Regions from separate parts of the Mesorhizobium sp. M0751 genome, predicted to be linked through region 1. Evidence: predicted binding sites of a transcription regulator. Region 1 holds the regulator's gene; the other holds the start of a gene.

What was found. The regulator HrcA, encoded in region 1, represses chaperone genes, less so after heat shock. The targets are predictions, from matches to a motif close to GTTAGCACTCNCNNNNNGNGAGTGCTAAC.
Region 2: a site for HrcA is predicted at 1,582-1,610, ahead of groES (co-chaperone GroES). Genes of this name have one in related genera too.

The regions. Positions count from the first base shown of each region.
Region 1 is NZ_JAMYPH010000007.1:68,032-76,438, forward strand. Features, by position in the region: gene rsmI (16S rRNA (cytidine(1402)-2'-O)-methyltransferase) at 1-628, opposite strand, end outside; gene NKI19_RS13560 (hypothetical protein) at 805-990, shown strand; gene NKI19_RS13565 (hypothetical protein) at 998-1,183, shown strand; gene NKI19_RS13570 (low molecular weight protein tyrosine phosphatase family protein) at 1,255-1,578, opposite strand; gene hemW (radical SAM family heme chaperone HemW) at 1,583-2,746, opposite strand; gene rdgB (RdgB/HAM1 family non-canonical purine NTP pyrophosphatase) at 2,743-3,405, opposite strand; gene NKI19_RS13585 (VOC family protein) at 3,405-3,815, opposite strand; gene rph (ribonuclease PH) at 3,848-4,564, opposite strand; gene hrcA (heat-inducible transcriptional repressor HrcA) at 4,711-5,823, shown strand; gene NKI19_RS13600 (hypothetical protein) at 5,860-6,057, shown strand; gene NKI19_RS13605 (PQQ-dependent sugar dehydrogenase) at 6,157-7,512, shown strand; gene NKI19_RS13610 (LysE family translocator) at 7,600-8,217, shown strand; gene cysK (cysteine synthase A) at 8,385-8,407, shown strand, end outside.
Region 2 is NZ_JAMYPH010000012.1:155,938-164,344, forward strand. Features, by position in the region: gene NKI19_RS19635 (S46 family peptidase) at 258-572, opposite strand; partial or broken gene NKI19_RS19640 (S46 family peptidase) at 517-1,466, opposite strand; gene groES (co-chaperone GroES) at 1,663-1,959, shown strand; gene groL (chaperonin GroEL) at 2,025-3,680, shown strand; gene NKI19_RS19655 (HPP family protein) at 5,101-6,183, shown strand; gene NKI19_RS19660 (hypothetical protein) at 7,156-7,353, opposite strand; gene NKI19_RS19665 (MFS transporter) at 7,761-8,407, shown strand, end outside.

The DNA.
Region 1 (8,407 bases):
GCTCGCGGCCGATCGCCGCCTTGCGGACACCGCCCAGTGCCTCGACCATGGCATTGAGCGTCTCTGCCAGCCGGCGCGGGGATTCGAAGAAGATCAACGTTGCAGGCACCGCCTTCAACGCTTCCAGCCGCGTCAGCCGCTGCCCGGTCTTCACCGGCAGGAAGCCGGCAAACAGAAAGGCATCCGAAGGCAGGCCGGATGCCGTCAAAGCGGCAAGTGCTGCTGATGGGCCGGGGATCGGCACGACACGAATGCCGCGTTCCAGCGCCTCGCCGACCAGCCGGTAGCCGGGGTCGGAGATGAGCGGCGTGCCGGCATCCGAGATCAGCGCCACGCTCTGCCCGGCCAGGAGTGCTGCGATCAGCTTCGGCCCGGCCTCGCCGGCATTGTGCTCGTGGTAGGCGGTGGTGCGGCGGCGGATGCCGTAGCGGTCGAGCAGCACGCGCGAAACACGTGTGTCCTCGCAGGCGACGATATCGGCGGCGGCGAGCGTTTCCAGTGCGCGAAGTGTGATGTCGGCAAGATTGCCGATCGGCGTGGCCACCAGATAGAGCGCCGGCTCGAGCGGCCGGGCGGCAATCTCGGTCTGCCCGACCACATAACTGCGTTTGGCCAATTCGCCGGTCACCTGCACAACTCCGTTCGACCCTGTTTGGCACGGCTCACGCTTGGTTGCAAAAGTCTGGGTTGCAACGGCCGGGGTTCCAAAAGGGATGCCGATGTGAACCGGCCGCCATGCCTTCGCCATAGTAGGGAACGAAACCGTTGCCGGCGAATTTTACCCCTGATCTCGGGAGGAGCAGGATGGACAGCCTGACGATACAGGACGTTTTCGAACCCTACTATGCCGGCCGCAAGCGCTTCGCCGCGCCATGCGACAAGGGCCGGCCTGGCGAAGCCGCAGATGGCGGAACCAAGAAGCCGCTTGCACGCCAGAGATCGGCCGAGAGCAAGCCCGCAACCGAAACCGACAGCACGACGGAGCACTGACCGGACGATGCCCAATCGCTTCGACATTTTCATCACCCGCCTCGAAACAAAAAGCGCCCGCGATGGTGCAGCATCACATCCCACAGACGACCAGCACCATGCCTCGCGTGACAAAAGCGAGATCAAGCCGGCCCGTTCCGGAGAGACCAGCGAAAAAGATCGCGCCAAACACCGCCACAAGCACGAGGCTTGATCCCCGCAGACCTTGGCGATCGGTCGAGACAGTTCTCGAAGCGCGGTTGCGAATGCTCCGCGATGTACCATTCAACCCAGATACTTCGAGACACGCGCCACCAGCAGGCCCACCAGAGCCGGGTCCATGAATTCATAGTCGTCGGGAATATCGAGGCAGATTACTCGAGCCTTTTTCAGGCTTGTCTTGAATTTCTGCTGCAGTTTGGCGCGGTGCGGTTTTTCCATCACGAAGATGATGTCGGCCCAGGCGACGAGTTCATGCGTCAACGGAGTGTCGGCATCGTGATTAGTGCCGGCCGAAGCGACCTCGATGTCCCGCCGCTTGGAAAACACCTGCTCCGCCGTCGGGCTGCGCAAGCGATTCTGGCTGCAGATGAAGAGAACGTTCTTCAACGTGCTATCTGGCCAAATCCGCCACGACCGCATCGAGCACGATCATGCCGGCCGGCGTGGCGCGCAGGCGGGCATTGCCGATCGGCGCCACCAGGCCTTCGTCCTGCAGCACCGACAGCCGTGCCGTCGACAGGCCGCGCCCTGAAAATGCCTCATAGCGGGAAAGGTCGATGCCTTCGGCCAGCCTCAGTCCCATCAGCAGGAACTCGTCGGCCTCTTCCGACCGTGTCAGGATCTCGCCGCCGGTAACGCCATGGCCCTTGGCCTCGACCAGATTGGCCCAGGTCTCCGGCATTTTCTCGGCGATCGTCACCACGCGCCGCCCGCTCTCGACGAAGCGGCCATGCGCACCGGGACCGACGCCGACATATTCGCCATAGCGCCAATAGGTGAGATTGTGCCGGCTTTCGGCGCCGGGCCTGGCGTGGTTGGAAATCTCGTAGGCCGGCAGTCCGTGCGCGGCGGTGATCTCCTGAGTTAACGCGTAGAGATCGGCGGCAACATCATTGTCTGGAATGATGAATTTCCTTGCCGCATGCAGTGCATGGAACGGCGTGCCTTCCTCGATGGTCAGCTGATAGAGCGACAGATGGTCTGCGGCGTGGCCGATCGCCTGCTCGAGTTCCGTCTGCCACGCTTTAAGCGTCTGGTCCGGCCGCGCGTAGATCAGGTCGAACGACAGCCGTGGGAATATCTCGCGCGCCAGGCCGATCGCATGAAGGGCCTCATAGACATTGTGCAAACGGCCGAGAAAGCGCAGATCCTTATCGTTCAGCGCCTGCACGCCAAGCGACACCCGGTTGATGCCCGCCGCGCGATAGCCGCGAAAGCGCTCGGCCTCGACCGACGAAGGATTGGCCTCCAGCGTCACCTCGATGCCGTCGGGCACCGTCCAGTTCTTCGCCACGGCATCCAGCACCGCCGCCACGGTCTGCGGCTTCATCAGCGACGGCGTGCCGCCGCCAAGAAAGATGCTGGTCACCTCGCGCGGCCCGGTGCGGCCGCGCATCGTCGCCAGCTCGGTCTCGAAGGCGCGGGCAAAACGCTCCTGGTCGACCGGCTGGTGGCGGACATGGCTGTTGAAGTCGCAATACGGGCATTTGGCCGCGCAGAACGGCCAGTGGACGTAGACGCCGAAACCAGGCCTGCGGTCGAGCAGCATGGTCATGCGGCGGCCAATCGGGCTTGAGCGAATTTCTGGAAGGCGCGGGCACGGTGCGACAATGCGGTTGGCTGGCCGGGCTTCCAGCCATGCTTTTCCTCCGCGCTCATCTCGCCGAAGGTCTTTTCGAACCCGTTGGGCAAGAACACCGGATCGTAGCCGAAGCCGAGCTCGCCGCGTGGCGGCCATACCAGCGTGCCCTCGACCTCACCGCGAAAATATTCCGCCTGGCCATCGGGAAAGGCCAGGCAGATGACCGCGACAAAGCGGCCCTTGCGCTGGGCAGGCGTGATCGCGCCAACTTCTTGCAAGGCCACTTCCGTGCGCTGCATGGCCATGCCGAAGTCGCGGGAGCCGTCCGGCGTCTCAGCCCAATTGGCGGTGTAGACGCCGGGTGCGCCGTCGAGCGCATCGACACACAGGCCGGAATCGTCCGACAGCGCCGGCAATCCAGTGGCCTTGGCGGCAGCCAAGGCTTTTATGAGGGCGTTCTGCTCGAAAGTGGTGCCGGTCTCGTCCGGCTCCGGCAAGCCGTATTCCTTTGCGGACTTCGCTTCTATGCCGAATGGCGCCATCAGATCGGCGAATTCCCGCAATTTGCCGGCGTTATGGCTGGCGACGACGATCTTATGCCGGTCAAGCGAGTGAACAGTTGGCGAATGCATCAGATGCCCCAGATTCTTGGCTCGGCGAATTCGATCGAATTGCCCGACGGGTCGCGAATATAGATCGAGCGGCCGCTCTGCGGCCATTCGAACTCGCTTTCGATGGCGATTTTCTTCGTCTCAAGATGCGCTTTCCAGCGTCGGATTTCATCCGCGCTTGCGGCGAAGCAAAGATGGCCCTCGCCGACCGCGCCATGCGGCGGTACTTTGAGCTTGGCGTCGGCTGGCGGCGGCACTTTGGTCGCCTCGGCATTGAAGATAAGCAGCACGCCGTCGCCGCAGCGGAAGAAGAGATGCCTGCCATCGACCTTGCCGAGCAGATCGAGCCCGAGCACGCCCGAATAGAACCGTTCCGCGGCAGCAAGGTCCGTCACGTAGAGTGCTGATTCCAGGATTGCGGAAGGAGTCACAGGATCGCCAATCTCATCAATATTGAAGGCAGCTAAGCCACCGCCATTTGCTGCAAGCTGACTAGGCGCTGAATACCTTTCTTGGCGAGCTCCATCAACGCCGCGAACTGCTCTTCCGAGAACGGCTCGCCCTCGGCCGTGCCTTGGATCTCGACGATGCCGCCCTTGCCGGTCATGACGAAATTGGCGTCGGTGCCGGCCGAGGAATCCTCGATGTAGTCGAGATCGATGACCGGCTGGCCATCATGGATGCCGCAGGAGATCGCCGCGACGTGATCCTTCAGCACCTTGCCCAAGCTCGCCATTTGGCGGGCTTCCATCCAGCGCAGGCAGTCGTAGAGCGCCACCCAGCCGCCGGTGATCGAAGCGGTGCGCGTGCCGCCGTCGGCCTGGATTACGTCGCAGTCGACGGTGATCTGCTGCTCGCCGAGCGCCTGCAGATCGACCACGGCGCGCAGGGAGCGGCCGATCAGCCGCTGGATCTCCAGCGTGCGGCCGCCTTGTTTGCCGGCCGAAGCCTCGCGGCGCATGCGCTCGCCGGTCGAACGCGGCAGCATGCCGTATTCCGCCGTCACCCAGCCCTTGCCGGAGTTGCGCATCCAGCCCGGCACCTTTTCCTCCAGGCTGGCCGTACACAGCACATGGGTGTCGCCGAACTTCACCAGGCACGAGCCTTCCGCATGCTTGGAGACGCCGCGCTCGAAGGAGATGGGGCGCATTTCGTCGAATTGGCGTTTGGAAGGGCGCATTCAGGCTTCTTTCTTTCTTCGGAATCTTGGCCGGGGAATCTTGGCCGGCTTGTAGCCGCACGGGGCGTGAGGCGCAAAGGAAAATGGACCGGTTGCGCCGCCGCCGCGGAAGTCTATATCTTCAGAGCGGAGGTTTTTGGCTCGAAATGACAAAGGCAGTCGATCCCGGTTTGCAGTCGCACGTGCTCCCGTCGCACGCGCTGCAATCGCCCGCACTTCAATCGCTCGACATGCGTTCGCGCGACATCTTCCGGCGCATCGTCGATTCCTATTTGAGGGATGGCGAGCCGGTCGGTTCTCGCAGCCTGTCGCGCATCCTGCCGTCGTCGCTGTCGCCGGCCACCATCCGCAATGTGATGAGCGACCTTGAGCATCTCGGCCTGATTTATGCGCCGCACATTTCGGCTGGCCGGCTGCCGACCCAGGCAGGCCTGCGCTTCTTCGTCGATGCTTTCATGGAACTTGGTGACCTCTCCGACGAGGAGCGCCGCACCATCGAGGCGCAGGTGCGCGCCTCCGGCTCGGGCGCGACGCTGGAGCATATGCTGACCGAGGCCAGCCAGATGCTGTCCGGCATGTCGCGCGGCGCCGGCCTCGTGCTCGCCGCCAAGAATGAGGTGGCGCTTAAGCACATCGAATTCATCCAGCTCGAGCCGACCAAGGCGCTGGCCGTGCTGGTCTCGCAGAACGGCGACGTCGAAAATCGCGTCATCGATCTGCCCGCCGGCATCACCATCTCGCAATTGCACGAAGCCTCCAACTTCCTCAACGCCCATATCCGCGGTCGCACCCTGGCCGAGGCGCGGGTCGAGATCGCCCGCATCAAGGAAGAGACCAGGGCAGCCCTCGACACGCTGTCGCAGGATCTGGTCGAGAAGGGCCTGGCGGTCTGGGCAGGCGCTGAAAGCGGCGTGCCTGGGCGGCTTATCGTGCGCGGCCGCGCCAATCTCCTGGAAAACGTCACTGCCCAGGCCGACATAGAGTTGCTGCGGCATCTGTTCGAGGATCTGGAGACGCAGGATGGGCTGATCCAGCTTCTCGACCTCGCCGAGGAAGGCCCGGGCGTGCGCATATTCATCGGTTCGGAAAACAAGCTGTTTTCGCTGTCGGGCTCCTCGCTGGTGGTGGCACCCTATCGCGACAAGGACGCGCGCGTCGTCGGTGCGCTCGGCGTCATCGGGCCGACGCGGCTGAATTATGCGCGCATAGTACCGATGGTCGACTATACCGCGCAGCTGATTTCGCGCATGCTGAGCTAGGAGCCGCCGCGGGCCTGCCGCAAGGAGGAGAAAAGAATGGCGCTGGAATCGTTCAAGGCCCAGATCAGTCTGCTGCTCGAAGAAATGATCAACCAGCCGGAGGATCAGCACGAGGTGCAAGAGCAGTTGCGCGAGAAGCTGCAAGAGATGCGGGCGATGGGCTTGCCGCTGCCGGCCGATCTGGTCGCGCTGGAAAAGCGCCTCGACGACGACTTTTACGCCTCTGGCAACTGAACGGGTTCGGCTTCAAATCCTCGTGTGCTGGACGACCGCTTGGAACGATCAATACCTGATGCCGTTTGCCCTGTTCGAGGCGAATCCCGGAGGACGTTGATGATCCGATCTGGCGGCTTTGCGGCCGTTGCCGCTGCCCTCCTTGTTGCGACACCGGCAGCCGCCCAGCAGGCGGACCAGAATGTGCTCAAAGGCGAAGCCGCGTTCGGCGATTGGCACGCCGACAGGCCTGGCGTCCGCCGCCTGATCGGGCCGCAAGACATGCCGGCAGCCGACCCCGCCCAATCCGCTTCGAACGGCGCCGGCGTGGCGGAACGGCCCGAAAGCGCCAAGCCAGAATTGCCGCCGGGCTTTTCGGCCGAAATGATCGCATCCGGCATCGTCAATCCACGTGTCGTGCGCGTCGCTCCGAATGGCGACCTGTTTGTTGCCAACAGCCATGCCGACCAAATACGCGTCTATCGTCTCGCCGAGGGCAGCGCCAAGCCCATCGAGAAAGCGATCTTCGCCAAGGGGCTCAATTATCCCTACGGCATCGCCTTCTATCCGCCAGGAGACAAACCGCAATGGGTTTATGTCGCCAACAGCGACAGCATCGTCCGCTTCCCCTATCGCGATGGCGACCTGAAGACATCCGGCAAACCAGAAACCATTGTCGCCAAAATCCCGTCGGGCGGTCATACGACCCGCGACATCGCCTTCTCGCAGGACGGCAAAACGCTTTATTTGTCGGTTGGCTCCGCCTCGAACGTCGCCGAGGACATAGGCAAGGAGCCGGATAGCGGCCTCGACGCCTGGGCGAAATCAAAGCCGCTCGGGGCGGCCTGGGGCTCCGAGGACGGCCGTGCCGACGTGCTCGCCTTCGATCCGGATGGGAAAAATCCCCGAACGGTCGCCACCGGCCTGCGCAACTGTACGGGCATGACCGTGCAGCCCGCCACCGGCGCATTGTGGTGCGTCGTCAATGAGCGCGACGAACTCGGCGACAACGTGCCGTTCGAATTTGCAACTGCGGTCAAGGACGGCGGATTCTATGGTTGGCCTTGGTACTACATCGGCAATAACGAGGATCCGCGCCATCAGGGCGAGCGGCCAGACCTCGCCAGCAAGGCCACTGTCCCCGATGTACTGATGCAGGCGCATTCGGCGCCGATGAACATGGCCTTCTACGACGGCAAGAACTTTCCGGCGGATTATCAGGGTGACGCTTTCGTCACCATGCATGGTTCGTGGAACCGTGGCGCCAGGACCGGCTACAAGGTGGTGAGGCTCAAATTCAGGGATGGCAAGCCGACCGGCGAATATGAGGACTTCATGACCGGCTTCGTCATCTCGAACGACGCCGTCTGGGGCCGCCCGGTCGGTGTCGCGATGGCCAAGGACGGCTCGCTGATCGTCACCGAGGACGGCAACGGCACCATCTGGCGCGTTACCTACGAAGACGGCCGCTCCTGAACGGCGGTGGCGCCTGCTGCGCTGGCGCAATCGAATTCGGGCCGAGGGAATTCACCCAACCTCAACATTGTGCGACAAGCGCGAATCATGACACTCACCGGGTTCCTCGCCTATAGCGCCGCCCTCGGCATCGCCGCAGCCATCCCCGGCCCAGGCGTCACCGCGCTTGTTGCGCGTGCGCTGGGTTCCGGCTTCCGCTCTTCGCTCGCCATGTCGTTCGGGCTGATGCTCGGCGACCTGACCTATCTCACTGCCGTGGTGCTCGGCCTGGCTTTCGTCGCACAAACCTTCGGCATTGTCTTCCTGGCCATCAAATGGCTGGGCGTCGCCTACCTCGCTTTTCTTGGCTGGCGTTTCTGGACGAGCGGCATCACGCCCGAGACGGTAGAGGCGAAGAAAGGCAAGGGCGGCTTGGCATCCAGCTTCGTAGCCGGCCTCGCGGTCACGCTCGGCAATCCGAAGACGATGATCTTCTATCTCGCCATCACCCCGACCATCGTCGATCTGACGACGATCACGCTGGCCGATTACGGCATCCTCGTCGCGATCACGATCGTCGTCCTGCTCGTGGTGCTGGTGCCCTATCTGGCGCTGGCGGCCAAGGCGCGCTGGTTCCTGAAGTCGCCGCGGGCGCTGAGGGCACTCAACCGCACCGCCGCCGGCTTCATGGTCGGTGCGGCCGCGGCAATTGCCGCCCGCCAATAGATCTCTTTCGCCAATCCGCCCAACGATTGCCACGCCTTGCAAGGGCGGGGGTATTCAGCACGAACTTCACTCGGATATTTTTCGATCGACAGCCTATCTTGCGCGGTGGATGGCTCTATCCTATGCCCGCCCCGACTCTTGCCGCTTGACCTTTGGGAGGAAAATCAATGAACAAGCCCGCCACCCCCAC
Region 2 (8,407 bases), on a different contig from region 1:
TTGGTTGACTCAGGCACGCGCAAGCGGGATGAATCGCGCAGAGACACGCGGAAGTTTTTTTCGCCAGCGAAACCCCGACGACCTGATGGGGAGTCACGCCAGCAGGGTGGGCGCCACGTCCAGTGCCACCGACCATGCGAGATGCCGATCGTTGGCGCGTCTGTCAGTTCGCGCGGCCATATTCATTCTGGTGCCGATCTGTTGCCTTTTCTGCTTTTCCCATGCGTTTTAGGCCGAGCCATTTGTGAAGCGGGCGGTCAATGGATCTGCGCCTCGCGATTGCCTGCCGTTGCTTGGTTGATCTGGGCGGCATAATCCGAGAGCGAACGCTGCAACCGCGGTTCGAATTGCGCGAAGTTGAACCGGACTTCATCCGCCGTCAGAAACTGGTGGGTTGCGCCGGGAAAGCCGGCGACCATCACAAGGTCGCCTTCCTTGATGCCTTCACAGGCTATGGGTAGCCAACTCTTCGGCCGGTAAGGCACATTGTCGCGCGCATATGGCCGGGAGGAACCATCAGGAGCGACATAGGCGCGATAAAAGCCGAAGTCGCCTGTGTGGCGCGGCCACATCCAGTTGTCCGTTTCGCCGCCGAAGGTTACCGATGCCGAGCGCGGGCGCATAGACAAGGCGCACGTCCTCGATTTCGAGCTTCTGCTGGAGATAGTAGGAGGCGCCGCCATAATAGGCCCCTACGTCGCAGCGGCGATTGGGCTGTCCTTCACATGCGGCGATCAGGGCCTTGCGGTTCGTGGCGAGCCGCTCATAGCGGGCAAACTCATTCAGCTTGTCCGAGACGCCCTTGAGCATTTCGGCGGTCACATCCCGCACGTCCTCGATCACATAGATCGGCTGCCTGGCGCCGCGGGCAATTCTTCACCCAGGGCTCTTCGCCAGAAAGCCGTCTGTGAGATAGCCCTGGCCCTCCTTGCTGTGGATTGGATGGATTCGAACACGCAGTGATGATTGGTTGCGACCAGCCCTTGTGGACTGACGAACGAGGCGGAGCATCCGCCCAGTGATACGATCGCGTTGAGCGGGTCAGCGTCCAGACGGCCCAGCTGGGCGGGATCGATCTGGAGCCCATCCGCGCGCATGGCCGCGCCCACTTCCGCAGTCTGGCCCGGCATCCACATACCTTCGTCCGCCGACGTAGCCTTGACCGTCCAGAGCAAGGCGATGGCAGTTGCTTTGGCCAAACATTTCAAATTCGAGTTCATGCTGACTGTCCCTCTCATCTTGCCTCCTGTTCTCCGCAGATTGGATTGGTGACCATCGGGTGGCCGGAGTCCTGGCGCCCGCGCGGCGGCCACACCGCAAATACCGAGTGGACCGTTAACGCAGGAATCCTGATGGCGCTCACCTCTCATTATATCGGTCGCGCGCAACGTTTGCGGATCATCCGCTGCACCGATCGTGCCAAATGAATAAGCCTTCAAATACAAATGGTGAGCCTCCCCATCCATGTCCTATCTCCGACGTCTTTCACGTAAAAGGCTCGGTGCTTCCACGCTCGTTTGCTCTTCGCCCGTCCCTCTTCCGTCTTGACTAGCAGGAGCCTACGGCCTATCTCACTGCCGCGTCAGCACTCGCTTCTGGTGAGTGCTAACCACGCTCCGGCAACGGAGAACCGTTCAACATCCGCACCAGGGAAATCCAAAAATGGCAAAGTCGAATTTCCGGCCGCTGCATGACCGCGTGGTCGTTCGCCGCGTCGAGTCCGAAGCGAAGACCGCCGGCGGGATCATCATCCCCGATACGGCGAAGGAAAAGCCGCAGGAAGGCGAGATCATCGCCGTCGGTTCCGGCGCCCGTGACGAGGTCGGCAAGCTCGTCCCGCTGGACGTCAAGGCCGGCGACCGCATCCTGTTCGGCAAGTGGTCGGGCACCGAAGTCAAGCTCAACGGCGAAGACCTTCTGATCATGAAGGAAGCGGACATCATGGGCGTCATCGGCTGACACGCCGCCGCCTTTCATCCGCACCATCCAATCTGAATTTCGGGCGAAATGCCCAGGAGTAAAAAATGGCTGCCAAAGACGTAAAATTCTCCCGTGACGCTCGTGAGCGCATGCTGCGCGGCGTCAACATCCTCGCCGACGCGGTGAAGGTCACGCTCGGCCCCAAGGGCCGCAACGTCGTCATCGACAAGTCGTTCGGCGCACCGCGCATCACCAAGGACGGCGTCACCGTCGCCAAGGAAATCGAGCTTGAAGACAAGTTCGAGAACATGGGCGCGCAGATGGTTCGCGAAGTTGCTTCGAAGACCAACGACATCGCCGGCGACGGCACTACGACCGCGACCGTTCTGGCACAGTCGATCGTCCAGGAAGGCCACAAGGCGGTTGCCGCCGGCATGAACCCGATGGACCTCAAGCGCGGCATCGACCTCGCCGTCGCCGACGTCGTCGCAACGCTGATCAAGAACGCCAAGAAGATCAAGACCTCGGAAGAGGTTGCCCAGGTCGGCACCATCGCCGGCAATGGCGACGTTTCGGTCGGCTCGATGATCGCGGAAGCGATGCAGAAGGTCGGCAATGAGGGCGTCATCACGGTCGAGGAAGCCAAGACCGCCGAGACCGAGCTCGAAGTCGTCGAAGGCATGCAGTTCGACCGCGGCTATCTCTCGCCCTACTTCGTCACCAACGCCGAAAAGATGGTTGCGGATCTGGAAGACGCCTACATCCTGCTCCACGAGAAGAAGCTCTCCAACCTGCAAGCCATGCTGCCGATCCTCGAGGCTGTCGTGCAGACTTCGAAGCCGCTGGTCATCATCTCCGAGGACGTCGAAGGCGAGGCCCTGGCCACGCTGGTCGTCAACAAGCTGCGCGGTGGCCTGAAAATCGCCGCCGTCAAGGCGCCGGGCTTCGGTGATCGCCGCAAGGCCATGCTGGAAGACATCGCCATCCTCACCGGTGGCCAGGTCATTTCCGAAGACCTCGGCATCAAGCTCGAGAATGTCGGCCTCAACATGCTCGGCCGCGCCAAGAAGGTGTCGATCTCCAAGGAGAACACCACCATCGTCGACGGCGCCGGCAAGAAGGAAGAAATCCAGGGCCGCGTCGCCCAGATCAAGCAGCAGATCGAGGAGACCACCTCGGACTACGACAAGGAGAAGCTGCAGGAACGTCTCGCCAAGCTGGCGGGCGGCGTTGCCGTCATCCGCGTCGGCGGTGCGACCGAGATCGAAGTCAAGGAAAAGAAGGACCGCGTCGATGACGCCCTCAACGCGACCCGCGCGGCCGTCGAAGAAGGCATCGTTCCCGGCGGCGGCGTCGCCCTGCTGCGCGCTTCGCTGGCCATCACCGTCACTGGCGCCAACTCCGACCAGACCGCCGGCATCGCCATCGTGCGTCGCGCGCTGCAGGCTCCGGCCCGTCAGATCGCGGCCAACGCCGGTGCGGAAGCATCGATCGTTGCCGGCAAGATCCTTGAGAACAAGGGGGCAACCTTCGGCTACAACGCCCAGACCGGCGAATATGGCGACATGATCGCCATGGGTATCGTCGATCCGGTCAAGGTTGTGCGCACGGCTCTGCAGGACGCGGCCTCGGTCGCCGGCCTGCTGGTCACCACCGAAGCCATGATCGCGGAGGCTCCGAAGAAGGAGTCGGTTGGCGGCGGCATGCCGGCTGGTATGCCCGGCGGTGGCATGGGCGGCATGGGCGGTATGGATTTCTAATCCAGCCCCCTATCAACCTACAGCGGAAAGGGCGGCAGCAATGCCGCCCTTTTTTGTGTGCCGAGCATGATCGACAGCTTTAGACGTGCAAGTCCTCTACCCAGCCTGATGGCGGCGAAGCGCAACGGCGTCGTCGTGAGACGGGGTCTGGCCGTGTCCTTTCGTTCAGCCGCTGGTCGAAACTCGTGCTGCCTTCCGCCGTGCCGTCGATCTTTACAGGGCTGAAGGCCTTGCCAACGGCTGGCGACCCTGGTTGCGGTAGAACTCATCGCATCGTTCGAAAGGCTCCGATACCTGATCGCCTATGGTCGTCAGCTCTTTCAATTGGAACTCGTTCTTTCGGCCATGATCGTGGTCGGCCTGACCGGATTGGGACCCACGGCCTGCTCACGCTTGCCTAAAACCATCTGCAACGCTGGCGTCCGGAGACCCAGATGAGCCTGATCACGATTACAGGTCTGGATAGGCTGTCGCACGGCGCTTCCATCGCACCGCCGCCCTTCCGCTTCATCGGCCGACATCTGCGGCCGCTTGCGGAGCCGATGGCGCTGCTCGCGATTTTGGGAGTTGCTCGGCCCATGCCGGCGCTGCTGACCCACGTTTTCTACCGCGGCTGGAGAGGTGGTGGCCCGCGGCATGGCAGAGTCCAGCCGCGGTGGCCTCGGCTCCAATCTGCTGGCGAGCCTGGTGCGTGACCTGATCGGTTTCGTGTGTGGCAGTGTGGCGGAATCGCGCTTGGTCTGGTGATCGGATTTTACCGCCTCATCGAACGCCTGAGAGGCTCGTGGTCGCGGTTGTATTACCGCTATTACGTGACCTGATCACGTTGACGATGCCAGCACCTTCATTGGCCACTTTCTGGACCATGTACGTCACATCAGGCTCCCCCGCCCGATCGACACGAGCCGGCTCTGTAACCACGCCGCCGTCATATAGCGGTTCCACGACGGCACTGGCGGCAGTCGTCTTCTCAGCGGCTACTGGTGGACGTTTCAGCAGCCAACGAATCCGATGGTGGCAAGGACAGGCAGACCAAGCACCGCGTAAAAGCCGTACTCCGCTGGAGTTCGCCTCGGAAGTGGAGCGACAAGGGCCTGATTTGTCTTGCCATGCCGACATTATCAGCACGCTTTTCGAAGCCTCTGAATTCCTTAGTGTCCATCCCAGCTCGACCTCCGACCATCCCCATTTCCGGCTGCCCGCGGCACGACAGCCCTTGGCCTCTAGCTGCGCTCGAGCGGATCAGCGTGCCGTCCGCCTCCTCTGCCTGATCAAAATGTCTGCACCCATTTGGCAATGGCCGTTTCGCGCAAAAGTATTCCCCCGTGAGCCGGCTTTCCGAATTGGCTTAACTTCCAAATCTGTGGCTTTGCCTGCATTGCGGAGCGCGGAGTTCCGACCACTCGCCCAAGGGTATGCCATGGCGTTTCGTCTCTTTGTTCCGATCCTTGCCGGTGCAACGCTGCGCGAGCGGCTGCTCGCCTGCATCGGGGCCATGATCGGCATCGCATTGACTGGCGTGATCAGTGCGCTGGCGAACGGGTCTGGCCCACATGTCGCACTGCTGGTTGCTCCAATGGGAGCATCGGCCGTGCTGCTCTTTGCCGTGCCTTCAAGCCCGCTCGCGCAACCTTGGTCGATTATCGGTGGCAATACGATTTCGGCGCTGGTCGGGGTGATCGTGGCGCATTTCGTGCATGAACCCGTCCTTGCTACCGGCATTGCGGTGGCGCTGGCCATCGCCGCCATGTCGTTCACGCGCTGCCTGCATCCGCCGGGTGGCGCCGCCGCCTTAACCGCGGTGTTCGGCGGACCGGCCGTCTTCAGCTCGGGCTTGCTGTTTCCCTTCGTTCCGGTAGCGCTGAACTCGATCGTGTTGGTCGCACTCGGCTACGGCATCCATAAACTGTCGCGGCGCAACTATCCGCATGTGGCGGCCCCCGCCTTTAAAAGCGCGCATGGAACCATCGATCCGCCGGCGCGGGAGCGGGTCGGCTTCCAGCCCGAGGATGTCGATGCCGCGCTCGGCGCGCTGGAGGAAACCTTCGATATCGACCGCAACGATCTTGAGCGGCTGCTACGGCAGGTCGAGTTGCAGGCGATGGTGCGCTCCCACCGGACCCTGCTGTGCGAGGACATCATGTCGCGCGATGTGATTTCGGTCGATGAACATGCGCCTGCCGACCAGGCGCGGCATTTGCTGCTCGATCACAACATCCGGACGCTGCCGGTGACCGACGCCGAGGGCGGGCTGGTCGGTGTAGTTGGCCTGCGCGAACTGACGAAGGCGACCGACACGGTGAGGGCTGTGATGTCGAAGGCTAGCACCGCCTCTCCCGATACGCCGGCGATGAGCCTGCTGCCGGTGCTCACCGACGGCCGCAGCCATGCCGTGGTCATCGTCGATACCGAGCGACGCATTATTGGGCTGATCACCCAGACCGACCTGCTGGCAGCGGCAGCGCGCGTGCACATGGCCGACACAAGGCTGGCAGCGGCATAAAATAGTGATCCGGACTTGCTCAATCCGGGAACCCGATGGGGCGCCAATAGGATAGCGGTATTAAGTGCGGCCTTCCGCCTAAGACAATTCCTTTTTACGAGTAGATCAACCCTGAAACGCGACCGCGTGCTCAGGCATCTGGTTCACGTAGGCCAAGTACGACTGCAACAACGGAACACTCTTCAACCTTGCCGGTGGCCAGAGCCAGTCCGCTATGTCGACCAAAGGCGTGCGGACTACAAGTGCAACCATCTGGTGGACGGCTCCTCTGCAACGATGGTAGCGCGGTTCGCGTGTCCAAGGCTGGGTTGAAGCTCTACGTCGCGGGTTGAGTGATCGTTGGCAAGGGTCGCGGCTCAGACGCCGAGGACGCGGTTCGCAATTCCATGCAGGTGGTCCTTTCCTTTGGTTCCTGCATTTCGCCTATGGTGAGGCGCCGCCGACTCCCGTCATGCATCACGCCGACGACCGCCGCTTCCTCGCCGCGCCAAGGGTTTGACTAGGCCGACGATAGACCATGCGATAAGCAATTCCGAAACGATGTGGCTTCCTTGCGCGAAGTCGGCTCTGTCGAACAGCGATGTCAACATGATCCTGTTCCGAGGGTTCGCCGCGCATCAATCCTATAACCTTGATGACGTTCCTGACTAGGAGGATGAGGCTGCTCCAACACGTCCACGGTGTTAGGAATTGCCATTGCACGAGTTGATCTCGGACTTCTTCGTCGCGCATCGCCAATTTCCAGCCCAATACCGCGCCTACGCTTGGTACCCCAACCACGCGGCCTATCGCCCTCATGCCCACTTCGAGGACCCTCCAGGATCCTTCGGATAGGTGTGGGAGGCCGAGGCATCAGAGGGAACGGCCAGACGCTACCATGAGGATGCGCCATCTGCCGAAGAGCCGTACCGTTACCTTCGTCACTGTGCGGAACGCGGGGCGACCGTCGCGTCAGCCATCCGGCTTTGGGTGTCATTTCTCCCCTGGCGGCGTCCACCGCCCCGACAAAAGCCTGACCTTTGCCAGTCTTCTACGGGCAAGCGTTCGCGCCAAAAGTTCAAAGCCGTGTCCATAACATTCAACAATGAAAGCCAGCCTCATCAGATCGAGCAGAAAGTCGTCGATGGCATGTGTGAGCGCGTCAGACTTTTGTTCAAGCTGAAGCAGCAAGGCGCGCGCCTCTTCGATCGCGGCCCGGCAACCGTCTGCGTTTATCAGGAATCAATCCTGTCTAAGATCTGCAAGCCCTCACCTCGCCCCAAGCCAGACTCAGCGCATCGAACGCCGTTGGAGAGAGTTTCCGACGAAAGAACATCGTCGCGTTTCGCGAAAAGGCATCGCTCGGCAAAGTGCCCGTTGATGAAGCATGCTGCGTCAAACGACAAGCAAGATCCGGGCTCCACCCAGTGATGTCCTCGAAGGCGGGGTGAGCCGGCTCGGGCATGCGTCTCGGCCGCAACCCTTAATCACGAGGAACTGTGCCGCAAGGCAAACAGTTTCTCTCTATTCTTCTAGCCGCCACGGTTCAGCCTAGATTACATGGGAAACGACAATAACGGAAAGCAAAGGGTCGCAAAATGAGTAGGGTGGCTGGATTAAACGAAGATTTGGCTGCACCAACGACCTTTGGGCCACTTTTGCAGCCCACCTTTCGTTCGATCTGGCTCGCCACGCAGGTTTCGAGTCTCGGCTGGCTGATGCAGACTGTCGCCATCAGCTGGCTGATGGCAACGATCTCGACTTCGCATCTGATGGTTGCGCTGGTGCAGGCATCATCGAACCTGCCCGCTTTCGTCTTGTCCGTCTTCGCCGGGGCTCTCGCCGACAATTTCAGCCGGCGCCGGGTCATGTTCGCCGGTCGGTGCCTTATGGTGATTGCGTCCGCGATGCTGACCGCGTCCGTGGCGCTGGGCTTTGTTAGTCCGTGGATGATCCTTGGCTTCAGCTTCTTGATCGCAAGCGGCGGTGCTCTCAATGATCCGGCCTGGCAAGCGTCGGTCGGCGATATCGTGGACCGACGAGATGTTCCCGCTGCCGTCACCCTGCTTTCTGTTGGCTTCAACACTGTCAGGACTGTGGGCCCGGCGCTCGGCGGCATTGTGGTTGCCTCATTCGGCCTCATGGCGGCATTCGCCGTGACCACGCTCACCTATTTCGTACCCTTGGTCACTATTTGGCGCTGCAAGTGGAAGGTTCGCTCGTCCCCTCTTCCACGCGAGTCGAT